3 regions of the Kineococcus sp. G2 genome follow, and region 3 is predicted to be linked to each of the others. Evidence: riboswitches for the same ligand, from Rfam matches in the RefSeq annotation. Region 3 holds a riboswitch; each other region holds the start of a gene.
What was found. Region 3 has a riboswitch for S-adenosylmethionine ahead of V9U69_RS03750 (MetQ/NlpA family ABC transporter substrate-binding protein). Riboswitches for the same ligand answer to the same signal wherever they lie in the genome.

Region 1: it holds a riboswitch for S-adenosylmethionine, as region 3 does, so the genes downstream of both, V9U69_RS05705 (MFS transporter) here and V9U69_RS03750 (MetQ/NlpA family ABC transporter substrate-binding protein) in region 3, are expected to answer to the same signal.
Region 2: it holds a riboswitch for S-adenosylmethionine, as region 3 does, so the genes downstream of both, V9U69_RS01100 (class I SAM-dependent methyltransferase) here and V9U69_RS03750 (MetQ/NlpA family ABC transporter substrate-binding protein) in region 3, are expected to answer to the same signal.

The regions. Positions count from the first base shown of each region.
Region 1 covers NZ_JBBBEM010000027.1:12,327-16,313, reverse strand. Annotated here, with positions in the region: gene V9U69_RS05715 (electron transfer flavoprotein subunit beta/FixA family protein) at 1-567, shown strand, start outside; gene V9U69_RS05710 (electron transfer flavoprotein subunit alpha/FixB family protein) at 564-1,535, shown strand; SAM riboswitch class I at 1,583-1,671, shown strand; gene V9U69_RS05705 (MFS transporter) at 1,677-3,026, shown strand; gene V9U69_RS05700 (LLM class flavin-dependent oxidoreductase) at 3,023-3,987, shown strand, end outside.
Region 2 covers NZ_JBBBEM010000007.1:23,611-27,597, forward strand. Annotated here, with positions in the region: gene V9U69_RS01090 (SDR family NAD(P)-dependent oxidoreductase) at 1-225, shown strand, start outside; gene acs (acetate--CoA ligase) at 341-2,308, opposite strand; SAM riboswitch class I at 2,424-2,510, shown strand; gene V9U69_RS01100 (class I SAM-dependent methyltransferase) at 2,520-3,365, shown strand; gene V9U69_RS01105 (ROK family transcriptional regulator) at 3,414-3,987, opposite strand, start outside.
Region 3 covers NZ_JBBBEM010000017.1:57,970-61,956, reverse strand. Annotated here, with positions in the region: gene V9U69_RS03760 (methionine ABC transporter permease) at 53-652, opposite strand; gene V9U69_RS03755 (methionine ABC transporter ATP-binding protein) at 714-1,742, opposite strand; gene V9U69_RS03750 (MetQ/NlpA family ABC transporter substrate-binding protein) at 1,744-2,697, opposite strand; SAM riboswitch class IV at 2,903-3,012, opposite strand; gene V9U69_RS03745 (FecCD family ABC transporter permease) at 3,193-3,987, shown strand, end outside.

The DNA.
Region 1 (3,987 bases), on a different contig from region 3:
GCGATGGGTGCCACGAGCGCGGTGCACGTGCGCGACGACGCGATCGCCGGTTCCGACGCGATCGCCACCGCCCGCGTGCTGGCCGCGGCGGTGCGCCGCGTGCACGCCGAGCGGCCGGTGGACGTCGTGGTCGCGGGCATGGCGGGCCTGGACGGGCTGACCTCCCTGGTGCCGGCCGCCCTGGCGGCCCTGCTGGACTGGCCGCAGCTCACCCTCGCCGACCGCATCACCGTCGAGGACGGCACCGTGCGGGTGCGCCGCGAGACCTCCACCGACGTGGAGGAGCTCAGCGCTCCCGCGCCGGCCGTGCTGTCGGTGACCGACCAGGCGTTCCGCGCCCGGTTCCCCGACTTCAAGGGCATCCTCGCCGCCCGCAAGAAGCCGGTGGAGGTGCTCTCCCTCGCCGACCTCGGCGTGGACCCCGCCACCGTGGGCCTGGACGGGTCCGCGGCCCGGGTCGTGGAGGCCTCACCCCGCCCCGAGCGCTCGGACCGGGTGCTCGTGACCGGCGGCGCGGAGACGGTGCCCGCTCTCGTGGACTACCTGGCGCAGAAGGGTTTCGCGTGAACGTCCTCGTCCTGCTCGACCACGGCGACGGGCGGCTGCGCCCCACGGCCCTGGAGCTGCTGACCCTGGCGCGCGACCTGCCGGACGCGCGGGTGCACGCCGTGTGGATCGGCCCCGCACCGGCCGAGGAGGTGCGCGCGCAGGTCGGCGCGCACGGGGGCCACGCGCTGCACCACGTGCTCGTCGACGGCGCCGACGACCGCCTGACCGCCTCCGTCGTGGACGCGCTGGAGGCGGTGCGCGCCGAGGTGGACGCCCCGCTGCTGCTGGTGGCCTCCACGTTCGAGGGCAAGGAGGTCGCCGCCCGCCTCGCCGTGCGCACCGGCGCGGGGGTCGTCACCGGCGCCGGCGGCCTCGAGCGCGACGCCGACGGCCGCTTCACGGCGGTCAAGACGGTCCTGGCGGGGACGTGGACGACGCGCTGCGCGCTCACCGGGCCGTTCGGCGTGGTGGCGCTGGCCCCGAACTCCGTGCAGGCCGCGCCCGCGGCGCAGGCCGCACCGGCCGAGGTGGTCGAGCACCGCGTGGCGGCTTCGGCGGCCGCGCGCGCGGTCACCGTCCACTCCCGTGAGGCCCGGCCCACCTCGGACCGCCCGGCGCTGGCCGAGGCGGAGGTCGTGGTCGTCGGCGGCCGCGGCGTGGAGGGCGACTTCTCGGCCGTGGAGGAGCTCGCCGACGTGCTCGGCGGGGCCGTGGGCGCCACCCGCGTCGCCACCGACGAGGGCTGGATCGGGCACGAGGCCCAGGTGGGGCAGACGGGCGTGACGATCAGCCCGCGGCTGTACGTGGGTGCCGGCGTGTCCGGCGCGGTGCACCACCGCGGCGGCATGGCGGCCTCGGTGACCGTCGTGGCGGTGAACAGCGACCCGGACGCCCCGATCTTCGAGTTCGCCGACTACGGGATCGTGGGCGACCTCAACGAGGTCCTGCCCGCCCTCAGCGAGCAGATCCGCAGCCGCCGCGGCTGACCCGCCGCGGTTTGCGCGCGGGCGATCGGGTGCCCTAGGTTCCTGGACGACCATCCAGAGCGGCTGAGAGACCTGGCTCGACGACGCCGCAGCAACCACCCCTCGGGGAAGGTGCTTCCGCCAGGACCGATGGGAGTCCCGGTGAGCGCTGCTCGTGTCGTCGTCCCCGCTGCCGTCGACCGCCGCGTCCTGCGGCGGCGCGCCGCGCTCGGCAGCTTCGTCGGCACCACGATCGAGTGGTACGACTACTACCTCTACGGCACGGCGGCCGCGCTGGTGTTCGCCCCGCTGTTCTTCCCGCAGGTCGGCGGTGCTGTCGGGGTCGTCGCGGCGTTCGCCACGTACGCGGTGGGCTTCATCGCGCGCCCGCTGGGCGGCGCGGTCGCCGGTCACCTGGGGGACCGGCTGGGGCGCAAGAAGGTCCTGGTGGCGTCCCTGCTGCTCATGGGCGCCTCGACGGCCCTCATCGGCCTGCTGCCCACCTACGCGGCCATCGGGGTCGCCGCGCCCGTGCTGCTCGTGACCGCCCGCCTGCTGCAGGGCTTCTCCACCGGCGGCGAGTGGGGCGGTGCCGTGCTGCTGGCGGTGGAGCACGCCCCCGAGCGGCGCAGGGGGTTGTTCGGCGCCGTGCCGCAGATGGGCTCGGCCGCGGGCATGGTCCTGGCCAGCGGGGGCTTCTGGCTGACCCGCACCCTCACCACCCCCGAGCAGTTCCTCTCCTGGGGCTGGCGGGTGCCGTTCCTGGCCAGCGCAGTGCTCGTCGTGGTCGGTCTGGTCATCCGGCTGAAGGTGACCGACTCGCCGGTGTTCTCGGACCTGCGCCGCGCCGGTGCCGTCGCCCGCCGCCCGGTCGCCGACGTGCTGCGCGAGGACGCCCGCGGGGTGCTCCTGACCAGCGGCATGCGCCTGGGCCAGATCGGCGGGTACGTCCTCTACACCGTCTTCGCCCTGAACTACCTCACCGAGCAGGTGCGCGCCGACGGCGCCGACGTGGGCCTGCTCGCCGTCCTGGTCGTCTCCGTGCTGAGCCTGGCCACCACCCCGCTGTGGGGACTGGCCTCGGACCGCTTCGGCCGCAGGCCCGTGTACCTGTTCGGGGCGCTGCTCACCGCGGTGTTCACCGGGCCGGCGTTCCTGCTGCTCGACACCGGTTCCACCGTGCTGATCGTCGGCGCGCTCGTCGTCGCCGTGAACCTCGGGCACGACAGCATGTACGGCGCGCAGGGGGCGTTCTTCGCCGAGCAGTTCCCCGCGCGCACCCGCTACAGCGGCGCCTCGCTGGGCTACTCCATCGGCGCGGTCCTCGGCGGCGGGCTGACCCCCCTCGTCGCGGCTTCGCTGCTGGCCCTGGCCGGCGGCGCGCCGTGGCTGGTCGCCGGCTTCGTCAGCGCACTGGCGCTGCTCACCGCCGCCTGCGCCGCCGCGGCCCCGGAGACGGCCCACCGGCCCCTGGACACCACCTCGAAGAACCTGGAGACCGTCGTCCCGTGAGCACCGCACCGCTTCGCCTGAACGCCTTCGCCATGGCCTGCGTGGGGCACCAGGCCGCCGGGTTGTGGGCGCGCCCGGAGGACCGCAGCGCCGAGTACCGCACCCTGCGGTACTGGACGGACCTGGCGCAGCTGCTGGAGCGCGGGGGTTTCGACGCCCTCTTCCTCGCCGACGTCCTCGGCGTGTACGACGTGCACGGCGGCTCGCGCGACGCCGCCGTGCGCGCGGCCGCCCAGGTGCCCGTCAACGACCCGCTCATGGCGGTCTCGGCCATGGCCGCGGTCACCGAGCAGCTCGGTTTCGGGCTGACGGTGACGACCACGTACGAGCAGCCGTACGCCCTGGCCCGCCGGCTGACCACGCTGGACCACCTCACCGGCGGCCGCGTCGCCTGGAACGTCGTCACCGGCTACCTCGACTCCGCGGCCCGCAACCTCGGCTTCGACCGGCAGGTGCCGCACGACGAGCGCTACGACGTCGCCGAGGAGTACCTCGAGGTCTGCTACAAGCTCTGGGAGGGGTCCTGGGAGGACTCCGCCGTCGTGCGCGACGCCGAGCGCGGGGTGTACGCCGACCCGGCGAAGGTCCACGACATCGACCACCACGGCCGCTGGTTCGACGTGCCCGGCGCGTTCCTGTGCGAGCCGTCCCCGCAGCGCACCCCGGTGGTCTTCCAGGCGGGTTCCTCGCCGCGCGGGCAGGAGTTCGCCGCCCGGCACGCCGAGTGCGTCTTCGTCATCGGCCCCACCGCGAAGCACGTCCGCCGCACCGTCGACTCCCTGCGCGAGCGGGTGGAGCGCGCCGGGCGCGACCCGCGCTCGGTCAGCGTCTACGCGGGGCTGACCGCCGTGGTGCGCCCCTCCGACGCGGAGGCGACCGCGCTGCTGGCCGACTACCGGGCGCGCGCCAGCAGGGACGGCGCGCTGGCGCTGTTCGGGGGCTGGACGGGCGTGGACCTGGC
Region 2 (3,987 bases), on a different contig from region 3:
CTGGGCGTGACGGTGAACTGCGTCGCCCCGGGACCGGTGGACACCGACATCATGGGCGGGCCGCTCACCGACGAGCGGCGGGCGGCGATGGCCGCCGACGCCCTGGTGGGACGGGTCGGCACCGTCGACGACGTGGCCGCGCTGGTGGAGTTCCTGCTCGGCCCGGACGCCGGGTACGTCACCGCCGCCACCTACGACGTCAACGGCGGCCTGCAGATCTCCTGAGGCGGTGCCGAATCCTCCCCTTCCCGCACCGCCCCTCCTGCCGCGGAAACCATGGTTTCCGCCCCGCAGAGGGTCCTTCGAAGGGCGGAAACCATGGTTTCCGCGGCAGGAGGGGTCAGCGGGAGGCGGCGTACGCGGCCCAGGCGGCCTCGACGGCGGTCAGGGCCGTCTCGTCCTGCAGGGAGGTGACGTCCCCGCCGCCGCGGCCGGCCGTCACGTCCGCCACCAGCCGGCGCATGATCTTCCCCGAGCGGGTCTTCGGCAGGTCGGGGACCACGACCACGTCGCGGGGCTTGGCGACCGGGCCGATCGCCTCGGCGACGTGCGCGCGCAGCTCCTCGGCCAGCGCCGCGTCGGAGGTGCCCGCCGCGTCGCCGCGGGTGATGACGAACGCGACGATCCGCTGCCCCGTCGTCTCGTCGGGAGCGCCGACGACCGCGGCCTCGGCCACCCGCGGGTGGGACACCAGCGCCGACTCCAGCTCGATGCTGGACAGCCGGTGCCCGGAGACGTTGAGGACGTCGTCGATGCGCCCGCCGATCCAGACGTACCCGTCGGCGTCCTTCGTCGCCGCGTCGCCGGCCAGGTACCAGCCCTGCTGCGCGTACGGCTCCCAGTAGGACTTCACGAACCGCTCGTGGTCGCGCCACACGGTGCGGGCCATGCCCGGCCACGGGCGGGTGATGACGAGGACGCCGGTCTCGCCGGGGGCCGTCTCGCGGCCGGCGTCGTCGACGACGGTGGCGGCCAGGCCCGGCAGCGGGACGGTGCCCGAGCCGGGCTTGAGCGGGGTCACCCCGGGCAGGGGAGCGACCACCGCCGCGCCCGTCTCCGACTGCCACCAGGTGTCCACGATCGGGCAGCGGCCGCCACCCACTTCGCGGTGCAGCCACAGCCACGCCTCGGGGTTGATGGCCTCGCCCACCGAGCCCAGCAGCCGCAGCGAGGACAGGTCGAAGCGGGCGGGCAGCTCCGGGCCGTGCTTCATGAACGTGCGCACCAGCGTGGGGGCAGTGTAGTAGGTGGTCACCCGGTGCTTCTCGATGATCTCGAAGTGCCGGCCCGGGTGCGGGGTCAGCGGGGAGCCCTCGTAGATGACCTGGGTGGTGCCGTTCGACAGCGGCCCGTACATCTCGTAGGTGTGCGCCGTCACCCACGCCAGGTCCGCCTGGCACCAGTAGACGTCGTCGTCCTTGACGTCGAACACCGCCCAGTGCGACCAGGACGCGTGGGTGAGGTAGCCGCCGCTGGTGTGCACCAGGCCCTTCGGCTTACCCGTCGTGCCGGAGGTGTAGATGATGAACAGCGGGTTCTCGGCGTCGAAGGACGGCGCGGCGTGCTCGGTGCTCTGCCGGTCCACGACGTCGTGCCACCACACGTCCCGGCCCGGCGTCCACGGCACGTCCGGCGTCAGGTCCCCGGTGCGCCGCAGCACCAGCACGTGCTCGACGTGGTCCAGGCCCTCCACCGCGGCGTCCGCGGCGCCCTTGACGGCCACCGCCTTCCCGCGGCGGAACTGCCCGTCGGTGCACACCAGCAGCTTCGCCCCGGTGTCCTGGACCCGGAACCGCAGCGCCTCGGCGGAGAAACCCCCGAACACCAGCGACACGACCGCGCCGATGCGCGCGCACGCCATCGTCGTCACGATCGTCTCCGGCAGCACCGGCAGGTACAGCACGACCCGGTCGCCGTGGCCGACGCCCAGCTCCTGCAGGGCGTTCGCCGCCCGGCACACCTCGTCCTGCAGCTGGGCGTAGGTGGTGGTGCGCGAGTCGCCGGGTTCACCCTCCCAGTGCAGGGCCACCTTCTCCCCGCGCCCGGCGGCGACGTGCCGGTCCACGCAGTTCACCGCCACGTTCAGCTTCCCGCCGGTGAACCACTGCGCCGTCGGCAGCGTCGAGCCGTCGAAGACGGTGGTGAAGGGCTCGTCCCACTGCAGCCGGCCGGCCTGCTCGGCCCAGAACGCCTCCGGGTCCGCCGCGGCGCGCGCGTACTCCTCCGCGCCCACGTTGGCGCGGGCGGCGAACTCGAGCGGCGGGGGGAAGACCAGGTCGTCGCCGGCGGTGACGGGGACGGTGCTCATGCGGGCGGGGCCTCCCGGGGTCGTGGGTCGGGCCGCCAGCGTATCCGCGCCGGGCGGGTGGGCCGGGGCCCAGCGCGGCTCCCCGTGCCGGCCCGGCCGGTGCCGTACCCTGGCCGAACCATCCAGAGCGGCCGAGAGACCTGGCTCGACGACGCCGCAGCAACCCCCGCGCGGAGGGTGCTCACGCCAGGACCGATGGGGGAGGCACGGCATGAGCACCAGCACGCCCGCCGCGGACGGCGGGGCGGCGTCCGAGGACGCGCGCCGCGAGGCCGCCGCCTGGGCCACCTGGCAGGAGTCCCCGTGGGGGCGGCTGCGCTACCGGGTGCTGGCGGCGCTGCTGCGCGAGCGGTGCGCGCGGCTGGGCCCGGCGCCGCTGCGGGTGCTGGACGCCGGTGGCGGCGACGGGCGCGATGCGCTGCAGCTGGCCCTGGCCGGCCACGAGGTGACGGTGCTGGACACCTCCGCGGACGTGCTGGGGGCGGCGCGCGCCGCGGCGGCGGCCGCCGGGGTCGGCGATCGGGTGCGCACCGTGGCGGCGGACCTGGAGGACCTCACCGCCCTGGCCGCGCTGACCCGGCACCGCGCCGGCGGATCCGGGTCGTTCGACGTGGTGCTGTGCCACGACGTGCTGCAGCACCGCGGCAGCCTCGCGCAGGTCGGCGCCGACGTGGCGGTGCTGGCGTCCTCCCTGCGCCCCGGCGGGCTGCTGTCGCTGATGGCGCCGAACCCGGCCGCCGACGTGCTGACCGCGGCGCTGCGCGACGGCCCGGCGCAGGCGTGGGTGCTGCTGGACGCCGAGCGCGGTGCGGACCCCGGCACCGGCCGCTCGGTGCTGCGCCTGGACCCCGCCGTCGTCGAGGCGGCCGCGGTGGACGCCGGGTGCGAGGTCGACGGCCGTGCCGGGGTGCTGACGGTGACGACGCTGCTGGAGGAGGCGCAGCGCACCGACGAGCGCGTCGTGGCGGACCTGGAGGAGCTGGAGGTGGAGCTCGGCCGGCGCGAGGAGTTCCGGCGCACCGCCCGGTTCTGGCACCTGGTGGCCCGCCGCCGCTGACGGGCACCTCGCACACGAGCCGGCTGCCGGTGCCGGTGGTGCGGCGGGTCAGCGGTGGTGCCCCAGGACGAACGTGCGGATGGCGGTGACCGCCGCGCCGCGCGCCCACTCGGGGAAACCCGTGTGCTGCACGTCGACGTCCAGCTCGGAGGCGTGCGGGTTGCGGTGCGCGCGGATCCCCGACTCCATCGCCTCGGCACCCACCTCCGCCAGCCCGGCGTTCTCCCCGGACACCAGCACCTTGCGCGGCATCGTCAGGTTCCCGATCGCCGCCAGCAGGACGCCCAGCGCCCGGGCGGAGTCGTCGACCACCCGGCGCGCCAGCGGCTCGCCGGCCGCGGCCAGGGCCAGCACCTCGTCGAACGCGACCGGTCGGCGCAGCGCCAGCCCGGCGCGCACCTCGACGGCTTCCCGGGTGAGCATCGCCTCCGCGCAGCCGGTGTGCCCGTCCGGGCAGAGGGGACCGGTGGGGTCCAGCGGGAAGTGCCCCAGCAGGCCCACCCCGGCGTCCGGGTGGTCCAGCACCTCGTCGTGCACGACGAGCCCGTACCCCACACCCGTGCCGACCACCACGACCGCGAAGTGGTCGCAGCGCCGGGCCGTGCCGAACCACTGCTCCGCG
Region 3 (3,987 bases):
GGACCCGCCCGGTGGCGGTGCGGAGGCCCGCCCGTCGGCGGAGCGGGAGGGTTCAGCGGCGCAGGACGCCGCGGGCGATGCGGTTCCCGACGAACTGCCCGACCTGCACGATGACGATGATCGTGGCGACGCTGACGTAGACGATGCCCCAGTCGTAGCGCTGCGAGCCGTACGTGATGGCGTAGTCGCCCAGCCCGCCGCCGCCGACGAGACCGGCCTGGGCGGTCATGTCGACGATGCCGACGAAGATGAACGTGTACCCCAGCACGAGCGGGCCCAGGCCCTCGGGGACGACCACCCCGAACAGGATCCGCAGCCGGGAGGCGCCGGCCGCGCGGGCGGCCTCCACCACGCCGGGGTCCACCCCGACGAGGCTCTGCTCGACGATGCGGGAGACGGCGAACGCCGCGGCCAGCGCGATCGCGAACGTCACCGCCCCGGTGCCGATGGTGGTGCCGAGCACCGCGATCTGCAGCGGCGTGACCGCCGCCAGGAAGATGACGAACGGGATGGGGCGGACGATGTTCACCACGACGCCGAGGACGCCGAACACGGCCCGGTTGCCGAGCAGGTGACCGGGGCGGGTGGCGTACAGGGCGATCCCGAGCGCCAGCCCGAGGACGCCGGAGGCGACCATCGAGACGAGCGCCATGAACAGCGTCTCCCAGATGGACTCGACGTAGACGTCGAGCGTGCTGAGGAAACCCTCCACGTCAGACCTCCTCCTCGGCCCGCACGCCCGCGTCGCGCAGAGCGGTCAGGGCGGCGTCCACGGCGGCGTCGGGGCCGGTGGCCTCGTAGGTGAGGGAGCCGATGCGCCGCTCGCGCAGCTCCCCCACCCCGCCGTGCACGAGCTCGGTGCGCACCCCGGCGGTGGCGAACGCGTCGTCGATCCGCTTCTGCAGGCCCACCTCGTCGGTGATCTGCACGGTGACCACGCGCCCGGGGTGGTGCTCGCGCAGCCGCGCCAGCTGCTCCCGGGTGGGCCGGTCGTGCAGGACGCTGCGCACGAACCGCTGCGCCGGGGCGGTCTGCGGGGTGGAGAACACGTCGTAGACGTCGCCGACCTCGACGACGCGGCCGGCCTCCATGACCGCGACCCGGTCGGCGATCTGCCGCACGGCGTCCATCTCGTGGGTGATGACCACGATGGTCACGCCGAGCTCGCGGTTGACCCGCCGCAGCAGCGAGAGGACCTCGGTGGTGGTCTCCGGGTCCAGCGCGCTGGTGGCCTCGTCGGCCAGCAGCAGCGGCGGGTTCGTCGCCAGCGCGCGGGCGATGCCGACGCGCTGCTTCTGCCCGCCGGAGAGCTGCTCGGGGTGGGCGTGGGCGCGGTCCAGCAGGCCGACGAAGTCGAGCAGCTCGGCGACCCGGGCGTCGCGCTGCTCCCGGGGGACGCCGGCCACCTTCAGCGGGTAGGCGACGTTCCCGGCGACGGTGCGCGATCGGAACAGGTTGAACTGCTGGAAGATCATGCCGATGCGCTGGCGCGCCCGGCGCAGCTCCTTCTCGCCCAGCCGGGTGAGGTCCTGCCCGGCGACGGTCACGGTGCCGGAGGTGGGCGCCTCCAGGGCGTTCACCAGCCGCACGAGGGTGGACTTGCCGGCGCCGGAGTACCCGATGACGGCGAGGACCTCCCCCTCGTGCACGTCGAGGCTGACGTCGTCGACGGCGGCGACGGCCTTGCCGCCGCGCTCGTACCGCTTGGTGACGCCCGTCAGGCGGACGATGGGTTCTGCCACGTCAGCCCTGCGCCGCCCGCGCGTCCTCCTCGACGTCCGCCAGCTGCTCCTGCAGGGTGGCGGGGTCGACGTCGCGGACGACGGCCTGCGGGTAGCTCTCGACGAACTCCGCCTGCACGGCGGGGTCGTGGATGAGCTCGGCGAGGTCCAGGTAGGTCTGGTTGCCGGTGTCCTCGGCGCGCGAGACGAAGAGGTTCACGTAGGGCACCGAGGCCGCGCTCTCGGGGTCGTCCTGGTGGACGACGTCCTCGACGGCGAGCCCGGCGCTGGTGGCGTAGTTGTTGTTGACGACGGCGGCGGCGACGGAGCCGTTCTGCAGCGCACCGGCGGTCTGGGAGGCGTCCAGCGGGACGACCTCGACCTTCGCGTCCTGCACGTCCTGCACGGTGGAGAAGGCGGAACCGCCGTCGGCGAGGGTCAGCAGGCCCGCGTCCTGCAGCACGAGCAGCGCACGCGCCTCGTTGATGGCGTCGTCCGGGACGGCGACCTTCGCGCCCTGCGGGAGCTGCGAGGGGTCGTCGTACCGGGTGGAGTACAGCGGCAGCGGGTACACGGCGGTGGAGCCGATCGGCTGCAGGTCGTCGCCCGCGGTGACGTTGTAGTTCGCCAGGTACTGGGTGTGCTGGAACTGGTTGAGGTCGACCTCGCCCTGGCTCAGAGCCGGGTTCGGCAGGCTGTAGTCGGAGAAGTTCACCAGCTCCACGTCCACGCCGAGGCGCTCGCGGGCCAGGTCGACGTAGGTCTGCCAGTACGGCTCGGCCTGGTCGGTGACGCCGATGCGCACGGTCTGCGTCTCGCCCGCCGCGGTGGTGGCGGTCTCGTCGTCACCGGTGTTGCGCACGACGAGCGCGACGACGATCGCGACGACCGCGAGGACGGCGACGCCGATGACGATCGGCAGCTTGCTGCGCCCGGGCTTGTCGGGCAGGGAGGGAGGGGTGGCGGCGCTGGACAACTCGGGTCTCCTCGTGGGGTGGTGCGGGCTCTCGGGGTGCCTCCGGCGCGCGGCCGGCGGGAGCGGCGAGGGGCGCTCGCCGGGGAGGGGCGGTCAGCCGCCGGCGGCGGTACCGCCCCGGGGACACGAGGGGGACGTGGCGCGTGGGCTCACGACGGGTCGCCTCCTGCTCGGCCAGGCCGGTCCGTCGCTGCTGCGACGGGCGGCCACACGCTTGCGGGACGCTCCGTCCCGCCGGGCTTTCACCTGGAGCACCCCACCGCGGACGAGGGTTGCCGGTCAGCAAGCCAGGGCTTGTCGCTGACACTCGATGCCGTCGCAAATCGTAGGAGGCGCTGGATCGGACGTCAAAACGCACCGGTCCACCCCCGGGTCGGCCCGGACGGGCCCGGATCGGCCCGGATCCGCGTCCGCACCGGGGAGCCGAGCGCGGGGCGGTGCCCTTGTCGCGAGTAGATTGCAACAGCACCAGCCCGCCGCGCCGCAGGAGGTCCCGTGCCGACAGCCGGCGCCCCGCCCCGTCCCACGCCCGCCCCGCTGCGCGACCCGCTGGGCCGGCGCGCCGCCACCCGCCGCCGGACCCTGGTGCTGGCCGCCCTCGTCGCGGCCGCCGTCGCCGCCGCCCTGGCCGGCGCGGCGGTGGGGGCGGCGGCCGTGGCCCCCGGTGACGTGCTGCGCATCAGCGCCCACCACCTGCTCGGCGCACCGGCCACCCCCGCCTGGGGCCCGGTCGAGGACGCGGTGGTGTGGCAGGTGCGGCTGCCGCGGGTGCTGCTGGGCCTGGCGGTCGGCGCGGGCCTGGCCGTGTGCGGGGCGGCGATGCAGGCCATGGTCCGCAACCCGCTGGCCGACCCGCAGCTGCTGGGCGTGACCTCCGGCGCCTCCACGGGCGCCGCCGCCGCCATCCTGCTGGGCGCCGGCGCCGGCTGGGGCGAGCACGCCCTGTCCGGCAGCGCGTTCACCGGCGCGCTGGCCGCGGCGGTGCTGGTGTACGCCGTCGCCCGCGGCGCCGGGCGGGTCACCTCGGCGCGGCTGCTGCTGGCGGGCGTGGCCGTCGGGTACGCCCTGCACGCCGCCACCAGCTTCCTCGTCTTCGCCTCCGGCTCCGCCGAGGGCGCCCGCTCGGTGGTGTTCTGGCTGCTGGGCTCGCTCGGCCTGGCCTCCTGGGGCGCCCCGCTGACCGCCGTGCTCGTCGTGGCCGCCGGCACCGTCGCGGCCCTGACCGCGTGGGGGCCGCGCCTGGACGCCCTCGCCCTGGGCGACGAGACCGCCCGCGGCCTGGGCGTCTCC